DNA from 4 places in the Providencia sp. genome. Region 1 is predicted to be linked to each of the others. Evidence: predicted binding sites of a transcription regulator. Region 1 holds the regulator's gene; each other region holds the start of a gene.
The links. Region 1 encodes CRP, which controls carbon source genes, mostly activating them, when cyclic AMP is high. Its sites were predicted from a motif close to ATGTGANNNNNNTCACAT; they were not measured.
Positions count from the first base shown of each region.

Region 2: pth (aminoacyl-tRNA hydrolase) is a predicted target of CRP. The motif match lies at 680-697, and genes of this name have one in related genera.
Region 3: ACTH6U_RS20645 (PTS mannitol transporter subunit IICBA) is a predicted target of CRP. The motif match lies at 1,512-1,529, and genes of this name have one in related genera.
Region 4: deoC (deoxyribose-phosphate aldolase) is a predicted target of CRP. The motif match lies at 787-804, and genes of this name have one in related genera.

Region 1 is NZ_JBQDNB010000036.1:31,863-34,077, reverse strand. Features, by position in the region: gene ACTH6U_RS19580 (hypothetical protein) at 1-182, opposite strand, end outside; gene crp (cAMP-activated global transcriptional regulator CRP) at 495-1,127, opposite strand; gene ACTH6U_RS19570 (OsmC family protein) at 1,456-1,857, shown strand; gene ACTH6U_RS19565 (phosphoribulokinase) at 1,946-2,215, opposite strand, start outside.
Region 2 is NZ_JBQDNB010000020.1:53,572-55,786, forward strand. Features, by position in the region: gene ychH (stress-induced protein YchH) at 313-579, opposite strand; gene pth (aminoacyl-tRNA hydrolase) at 877-1,467, shown strand; gene ychF (redox-regulated ATPase YchF) at 1,653-2,215, shown strand, end outside.
Region 3 is NZ_JBQDNB010000044.1:11,624-13,838, reverse strand. Features, by position in the region: gene ACTH6U_RS20645 (PTS mannitol transporter subunit IICBA) at 1-1,273, opposite strand, end outside; gene ACTH6U_RS20640 (SLC13 family permease) at 1,884-2,215, shown strand, end outside.
Region 4 is NZ_JBQDNB010000004.1:117,216-119,430, forward strand. Features, by position in the region: gene rbsK (ribokinase) at 1-776, opposite strand, end outside; gene deoC (deoxyribose-phosphate aldolase) at 946-1,614, shown strand; gene deoR (DNA-binding transcriptional repressor DeoR) at 1,661-2,215, shown strand, end outside.

The DNA of each region.
Region 1 (2,215 bases):
CAGGGAATTGTTTTTTTCTCTATTAACGGGTTTGATTTCTGTGAGGGTGTGACGCTATTTATTTCTTCATAAGTAGATGAATGATTATTTGATTGAATACTTGTGTTGGATGCTGTTCCAGTGTTTTTTGAAGTATTTAAATTCTCATTATATCTGTTGAGGTTATTTATATTTATAATCATATATTTTCCAGTAATCTATTAGTTAATTAGTTATGCTAATTATAGATAAGGTAAAGACTTTGATGATATAAATAAACGATTATTTATTTCTATGTGTATTTACTATCCCTAATATATTATCTGAATAATATTATTTCTATATGTATTTACTATGTCTAATGCGCCGTGTAAATAGTATAACGAAATAATATTGATTTTATTTATACTCTTTAATTTAGGTATTTTTTTCATTCTAAAAAACAACCTTATATCAGTGATATAAGGTTGTTTTTAAATAGTAGCCTAGCCAATCAAGCTAGGCCAGAATATAAATTATCGAGTCCCGTAGACGACTATCGTTTTACCATGTGCAGATATCAGATTTTGATCTTCTAGCATTTTTAGGATACGACCGACAGTTTCACGTGAACAACCTACTATTTGACCAATTTCCTGACGTGTAATTTTGATTTGCATTCCGTCTGGGTGAGTCATAGCATCTGGTTGTTTGGCTAAATTTAACAGTGTTTGAGCAATACGTCCGGTGACATCTAGAAAAGCGAGGTTACCCACTTTTTCAGAAGTCGTTTGTAGGCGACTTGCCATTTGTGCAGAAAGGCGCATAAGGATATCAGGGTTAACCTGAATCAGTTGGCGGAATTTTTTATAAGATATTTCAGCGACTTCGCAGGCTACTTTTGCACGAACCCACGCTGTACGCTCTTGACCTTCTTCGAATAACCCAAGCTCACCAATGAAATCTCCTTGATTTAGGTAGGAGAGAATCATTTCTTTGCCTTCTTCATCTTTGATTAAAACAGCCACTGAACCTTTCACGATATAGTAAAGGGTTTCTGCTTTTTCACCTTGATGGATCAGTGTGCTTTTTGATGGATACTTATGAATATGGCAGTGTGACAAAAACCATTCAAGAGTAGGGTCTGTTTGTGGCTTGCCGAGAACCATTAGCGTTATCCTCTGTATGTTATTGCAGCCATTCAAAAAAGCGTGCTAGAAGGGCTGTCTTTAAAGTCACTAGCTTAGCATATTAGTTTACCTTATCTACTCTAATTAATACATGCAGCAGATATGAAGTAAGTTAATATCGACACTATAATATGATCAATTAAAACGTTGAGTCTTGATCTTAATCCTATCAACTAAGTATTGTTTGTAGCACATTCAATCCAGAAAGTCTCGCCTGTATCGCTTCAGCTAAATAAAGCTGATGTAATATTGGCTATATCTATGGAACAATGTGTTTCTGAAGATTATTTTTTCAAGGGGAATAACAATGGAAGCAAGAGTTAAATGGGTTGAAGGACTCTCTTTTTTAGGTGAGTCAGCATCTGGGCATCAAGTGATGATGGATGGAAATGCAGGTGACAAAGCGCCTAGCCCAATGGAAATGGTATTAATGGCCGCTGGAGGCTGTAGTGCAATTGATGTCGTTTCTATCTTACAAAAAGGCCGTAATGATATTATGGATTGTGAGGTGAAATTAACTTCGCAGCGTCGCGATGAAGCACCTCGTTATTTTACTCACATTAACTTGCACTTTATTGTAACAGGTCATGAATTAACAGAAAAAGCGGTTGAGCGCGCGGTTCAACTTTCGGCGGAAAAATATTGTTCAGTGGCGTTGATGTTAGAAAAAGCGGTTGAAGTGACACACAGCTTTGAAATTAAAAACTAATAATAAGTTTAATTTTTGCCTATTTATTTTAATAACTGATGCTTGTTTTATTTATTGGTAAGCATCAGTTATTTAGAACAGTGATAAGTTAATCTTGTTTTTGTGTAATTAACTTTTCAACTAATGGGGTCATAATTAGTTCCATGGCTAAGCCAAGTTTGCCACCGGGCACGACAATGGTATTTATTGCCGAAATAAATGAGCCGCTTATCATTGATAATAAATAGGGGAAATCAATCTGTTTGAGTCCGCGAAAACGGATCACAATAAAACTTTCATCTTGTGACGGAATCGCTTTGGCTGAAAATGGGTTAGAGGTATCGACGGTAGGGACTCGTTGGAAATTGATATGAGTGCG
Region 2 (2,215 bases), on a different contig from region 1:
GATTTCTTAATATTCAAACTTATTAATGGCATCATGATAATAAAATATCATGATAAACAAATAGATATATATTATCTGTGGTTAATTTGAATAATTGATTTGGGTAACGAATGAGTAACTAATTTGAATGGATGTTAAGCTTTGATAATAATTTAATACTAATAGGCATGATAAAAGACATAAGAGCGAGTTCCCTATATAAAGAACATCACTCTTATTATTCATATTATTAATAACTGCAATGTATTAACTACTCGATAATTGTCAAAATTATGCAATTAATACTCTATAATTATTGCTATGCCGTTAATATTATGGATAACGATGATTGTCATTACGATAGTGATGTTTTAGCAGCCAGTAACGGTCTGCAACTTTTTCTCTACCGCCAACTCTTGCACCTACTAACCAAACTAATGCCCCAATAAATATGCCGAAGAGTGAGCCGTTAGTAACTAATTCTGACAATCCGAAATTGACAACGTGAGAGAATAGATTAATTCCGATGCTACCAATCATCATGATTAACCCTATTCCCATTAAAACATTACCAACCACATGAGCAAATTTACGTTTCATACTACCTCCACTATCAGTAACCTGATAAGTCAGCAAGTGTAAAAAAATTCGGTAAAACTTTATATTTATGTAAGTATTATAGTGCGCTAAGTAAAATTATTTGCGATAGACATCACATGTACAGAATTTTACCGATAAATCTGCACATAATGTGCCTTTCTCAAAGCAATACTAATAGCGAATAATTCAGATGATGATAATAATCATGGTTACTTTATGAGTAGCATTTTTTACATCCTTTCTCTCACAGGGTAAACTAGGGCATTATTTCTATAAACTGACTGTGAAATCGAATCCGTGAGCAAAATAAAATTAATTGTTGGTCTTGCTAATCCAGGCGCTGAATATGCGCAAACTCGACATAACGCAGGAGCATGGTATGTTGATTTACTAGCCGATCGTCATAATCAACCGTTAAAGGAAGAGCCAAAATTTTTTGGTTATACTGCACGTATTAATATTGGTGGCAATGATGTTCGCCTTTTAGTGCCAACAACATTTATGAATTTAAGTGGTAAAGCCGTTGCTGCAATTGCAAATTTTTATCGTATCGAACTTGATGAAATTTTAGTCGCTCATGACGAACTCGACTTTCCTCCCGGCGTGGCAAAAATGAAGCTGGGTGGCAGTAATGGTGGACATAACGGTTTAAAAGATATTCAAAGCAAATTTGCTAATAATCCTAATTTTTATCGGTTACGTATTGGCATTGGTCATCCTGGCGATAAAAGTAAAGTTGTCGGCTTTGTTTTAGGAAAACCGCCCATGTCCGAACAAAAACTAATTGATGAAGCTATTGATGAAGCATTAAGCTGCACTGAAATCCTTTTAACTGAAGGTATGAATAAAGCAATTAACCGACTACATAGTTTTAAAGCAACATCATAAGAATAAAACTAATCATACAAAATTAATTGCTACTTTGATTATTGTTACAATAAAAATAAGTTTATAAGGCCAACCACCTCTAAGACTTCATTTCATCAAAGTCTACTTTTTGTGTATAATCAGCGGCAATTTTCTAACATCAGGTGCAGCACAAGTCTGCCCCTTGCTATTAAGGATCGAGACATATGGGTTTTAAATGCGGTATCGTTGGTCTGCCTAACGTGGGTAAATCCACACTTTTTAATGCATTGACCAAAGCCGGTATCGAAGCGGCCAACTTTCCTTTTTGTACGATTGAACCCAATACGGGTGTTGTGCCAATGCCAGACGCACGTCTTGATCAATTAGCCGAAATCGTAAAACCACAACGTATTTTGCCAACCACGATGGAGTTTGTTGATATCGCAGGTTTGGTTAAGGGTGCATCCAAAGGTGAAGGCCTCGGAAATCAGTTTTTAACGAATATCCGTGAAACCGAAGCTATTGGCCACGTAGTTCGCTGCTTTGAAAATGACAATATCATTCACGTTTCAGGCAAAGTCGACCCTGCATCTGATATTGAAATCATCAATACAGAACTTGCATTATCTGACCTAGATGCTTGTGAGCGAGCAATTCACCGCGTACAGAAACGTGCAAAAGGTGGCGATAAAGACGCTAAAGCAGAATTAGAAGCATTAGAAAAATGTCTGCCTCACCTTGAACAAGCAGGCATGTTACGCAGCTTAAATTTATCTGCGGAAGACAA
Region 3 (2,215 bases), on a different contig from region 1:
CATCAGGTAAATCATTAATCGCCATATTGGTGACAGATATATCAAGTAGACCTGCATCACGCACTTTTTTAGCTAAAACACCAGCCCCCATAGCACTTGATCCCATTCCTGCATCACAGGCTACAATAATCTGACGGATATTGACTAAACTTGCAGCTAATTCATTCTTCTCAGAATTTTTATGTGAAGACTTAGATTGAGCCTTCATTTCACGTATTTTTTTCGTCGCATTATCCAATTCATCTTCATCTCCTACGCGAGTTCTTCTCAACAAGATTGCGGAAACTAAGAATGAAACGAGTGTTGCACTTGTGACTGATAAAATCACACCAATTAATGACGATTTTGGTGTCATCAGTAAAACTGCAAAGATTGAACCTGGAGATGCTGGAGAAACTAATCCTGCGTGGAAAACATTCATCACAAAGACACCTGTCATTCCGCCAAGAATAACAGCAATAAGAAGACGCGGATTCATTAGAACATAAGGGAAATAAATCTCATGAATACCACCAAAGAAATGAATAATTGCCGCCCCTGAGGCTGATTGCTTTGCATTTCCTTTACCAAAAAACATATAAGCCAATAACACGCCAAGTCCTGGACCTGGATTTGCTTCAATTAAAAAGAAAATTGATGAGCCTGTTTCAGATGCTTGTTGAATACCAAGTGGTGAAAATATACCGTGATTAATCGCATTATTGAGGAAGAGTATTTTTGCAGGTTCGACAAAAATCGAGGTAAGTGGTAATAAGTTATTTTCCACCATGACATTTACACCAGCCGCAAGGATCTTGGACATTCCCGCAACCAGTGGGCCGATGGCCAAATAAGCCAGTATCGCTAACAACATGCCAATGATGCCTGATGAAAAATTATTCACCAGCATTTCAAAACCTGTTTTAACTTTACCTTCAATCCAGCGGTCAAAACGCTTGATGACAAAGCCACCGAGAGGGCCAGCTATCATTGCCCCCATAAACATAGGCATGTCAGCACCAACAATTACCCCCATAGTCGTGATCGCGCCAACGATCCCGCCGCGTTCACCACCAACCAACCGCCCACCCGTATAACCAATTAATAGTGGCAATAAGTAAGTGATCATCGGTCCTACAAGCTGTGCTAGCGTTTCATTTGGCCACCAGCCGGTAGGGATAAATAGCGCAGTGATTAATCCCCACGCAATAAAAGCACCAATGTTGGGCATCACCATATTACTGAGGAAGCGCCCAAAATTCTGTACCTTTAATTTGATATTTGATGTTACCATGATAGAACCCCGTGGTACGAGAATGATAAGGTTGTAACGTTATCGCCAAATAACGTTAGTGAGATTTTTTGAACACTTTCACTCTAGCATGTCCTTTCTCTGATGCGTACCACGCGGGCTTTCTGTGATAGATATCACTTTACGCCCCCCATCCCCCCCCATCAATTAGTGACTCCCCTCACAAATTAATCATGTTATTTAATTACATTGAGTTATTTTTACACAAAAAGCCTTTTTTATGTGATACTGATCACTTATTTTGTTAGCCTGTTTTTTATAAATTAGTGACTTTGATCACGAAATATTTTCATGTTCATGACCTTTTTAACATTTGAATTCATTTAAAATTAGTTTTATTTACGCATAATTTATTTTGTAATAAAATTTCAGCATATATTTCAAGTTTAAATAAAAACCACTTTACGCTTTAAAACGCCTATTTTTCGTCAACAACTCTTGCTTATCTTACATATCGTCAGCGACCATTCTTTTTGCGATGCTCATTATTAGGAATAAACGCAACTTATTATTATTAAAGATTATTTAATCTTGCCTCCATGGTTATTCACCGCTAAATTAAGCATAATTTAACTCAAAAAATGTGATTGCTATGACGCTAACTATTATTATTTTCCTACTGGTTTATATCGCAATGGGTTTTGGCAAACTACCCGGCTTTAAAGTTGATAGAACAGGTGCGGCGGTTATTGGTGCCTTGGCAATGATGGCAATAGGTAGCATTACCCCGCCTCACGCTTGGAATTCAATTGATTATAGAACTATAGGTATGTTGTTTGGTTTGATGGTAGTTTCCGCATCGTTTGTAGTCTCTGGCTTTTATAGTTGGACGGCTGACCGTGTTGCTATGTTAAAGGTTAGTGCGCCAACATTGCTTGCCGTATTAATTGCAGTAGGAGGGCTACTTTCTGCCTTATTAACAAA
Region 4 (2,215 bases), on a different contig from region 1:
GCAAAGCATCCGATAAAAGCATCGCCAGCGCCGCTCGTATCAATGGCGTTCACTTCAATCGCAGGAAGATACAACTCACTGTCACGCGTCATCCACAACACGCCTTTTTCACCTAATGTCACAATAAGATTTTTCAACCCTTTGTCGAGAAGAGACTGCGCTGCACGACGAACATTATCCATAGTGTTAACTGGCATATTGGTTAAAATTTCCAGTTCAGTTTCATTAGGAACAAAGAAATCGCAACGGCAAGCAAAATCAAGATCTAAAGTACGCTGAGCAGGTGCAGGATTAAGTAAAACAGGAATACCGTTTTTATTGCCGAATGCGATAGCGTGATAAACAGTTTCAAGTTGTACTTCAAGCTGCAATACAATTAACTTACATTTTTTTAAGTCTTCAGCTGCACGTTCGATATCTTCTGGTGACAAAAATTTATTGGCACCTTTCACAATCAAAATACTGTTAGATGAGTTTTGATTGACAAAAATGGGCGCGACACCACTTGATGTACAAGGTACTTTTTCAACATAGCGCGTATTGATGCCATAGGACTCAAGATTACGAATGGTATTATCGGCAAAAATATCATCGCCCACTTTTGTTAACATAATCACTTTTGAGTTAAGCTTCGCAGCGGCAACCGCTTGATTAGCCCCTTTCCCACCACAACCAATTTTGAACGCTGGCGCTTCTAATGTTTCGCCTTCTTTTGGCATCTGATCGATGTAAGTGATCAAATCGACCATATTTGAGCCTATAACTGCTATATCCATAATGTCCCTCGTGTTAAATAAATCACATAATGATATGATAGCAACACTATCATGTTGCAATAATATCATTTGTGATTAAGATCTCGAATAACGAATGTACAAGTGTTATATCTGCAACATTTCATCATTCTTTGTTACCTAATCCACATTTATATAGGAAGGTTTAAAAATGCAAGATTTAGCAAAATATATTGACCACACTCTACTTGCTGCTAATGCTACCGTGAGTGACATCAAACAGCTATGTGCAGAAGCCGCAGAACATCATTTTGCATCAGTTTGTGTGAATACGGCTAACGTTCCTTTAGCGAGTGAATGCTTAAAAAATAGCGATGTTAAGGTCTGCTGTGTGGTAGGCTTTCCGTTAGGCGCTTGTTTAACAGAAGCAAAAGCATTTGAAGCTGCTGAAGCAGTTCGCCGTGGCGCTGATGAAGTCGACATGGTTATCAATGTCGGTATGCTAAAAAGTGGTGATTTAGAATTCGTTCGCAAAGATATTGAAGCAGTATTTGCGGCTTGTGGTAAAGCAACATTAAAAGTTATTTTAGAAAATTGTCTGTTAACTGATGAAGAAATTACACAAGTTTGTGAAATTTGCCGCACAATTAAAGTCGGTTTTGTGAAAACTTCAACAGGTTTCAGTACAATGGGTGCCACTGAGCACCATGTTGCATTAATGCGTAAAGTGGTTGGTGATGAAATTGGTGTTAAAGCATCAGGTGGCGTTCGTGACCGTGAAACCGCAATCAAAATGATTAAAGCGGGTGCTAACCGTGTTGGCGCAAGTGCGAGTGTCTCGATTGTAACCGGAGACAATACAACACCAAGTGATTACTAAACGGTGTGGCGCGGCAAGTCCGCGCCGTTATAAAAAGGATGGATCGGTGATAGAAACAAAACAAAAAGAACGCCTTCGCCGCTTAAGTGAATGTCTGAAACGTTCAGGACGCATTCATCTTAAAGAAGCGGCCCGTATACTTGAAGTCTCTGAAATGACAATCCGTCGAGATTTAGGTGCTGATACTGAAGGCCCTATCCCCATGTCTCTGCTTGGGGGTTATATTGTTTCTGTCACACAACCTGGCACACTTGCCACCAATGAGCCGCAAGCAGATGTTTTCACGCCAGATCAAACTGAAGAATTGTATATACCCAATTTAGCCGCCAGTATGGTCACCGATGATGATGTGATCTTTTTTGATAACGGCATTGAAATGGCTACACTAATTTCGCTTATCCCTGATGAAATAAATTTCACAGGAATTTGTTACTCTCATAACGTTTTTCTTGCTTTAAGTCAGAAAAAAAATGCCACTGCCCTTTTATGTGGCGGTGAATATCGTCCTAAAAGTGATTCATTTTATAGCCCAACCTTGCCATCCCTTCTTGATTCAATAAATCCTAAAAAAGCATTCATCTCTGCATCTGGTGTACACAGT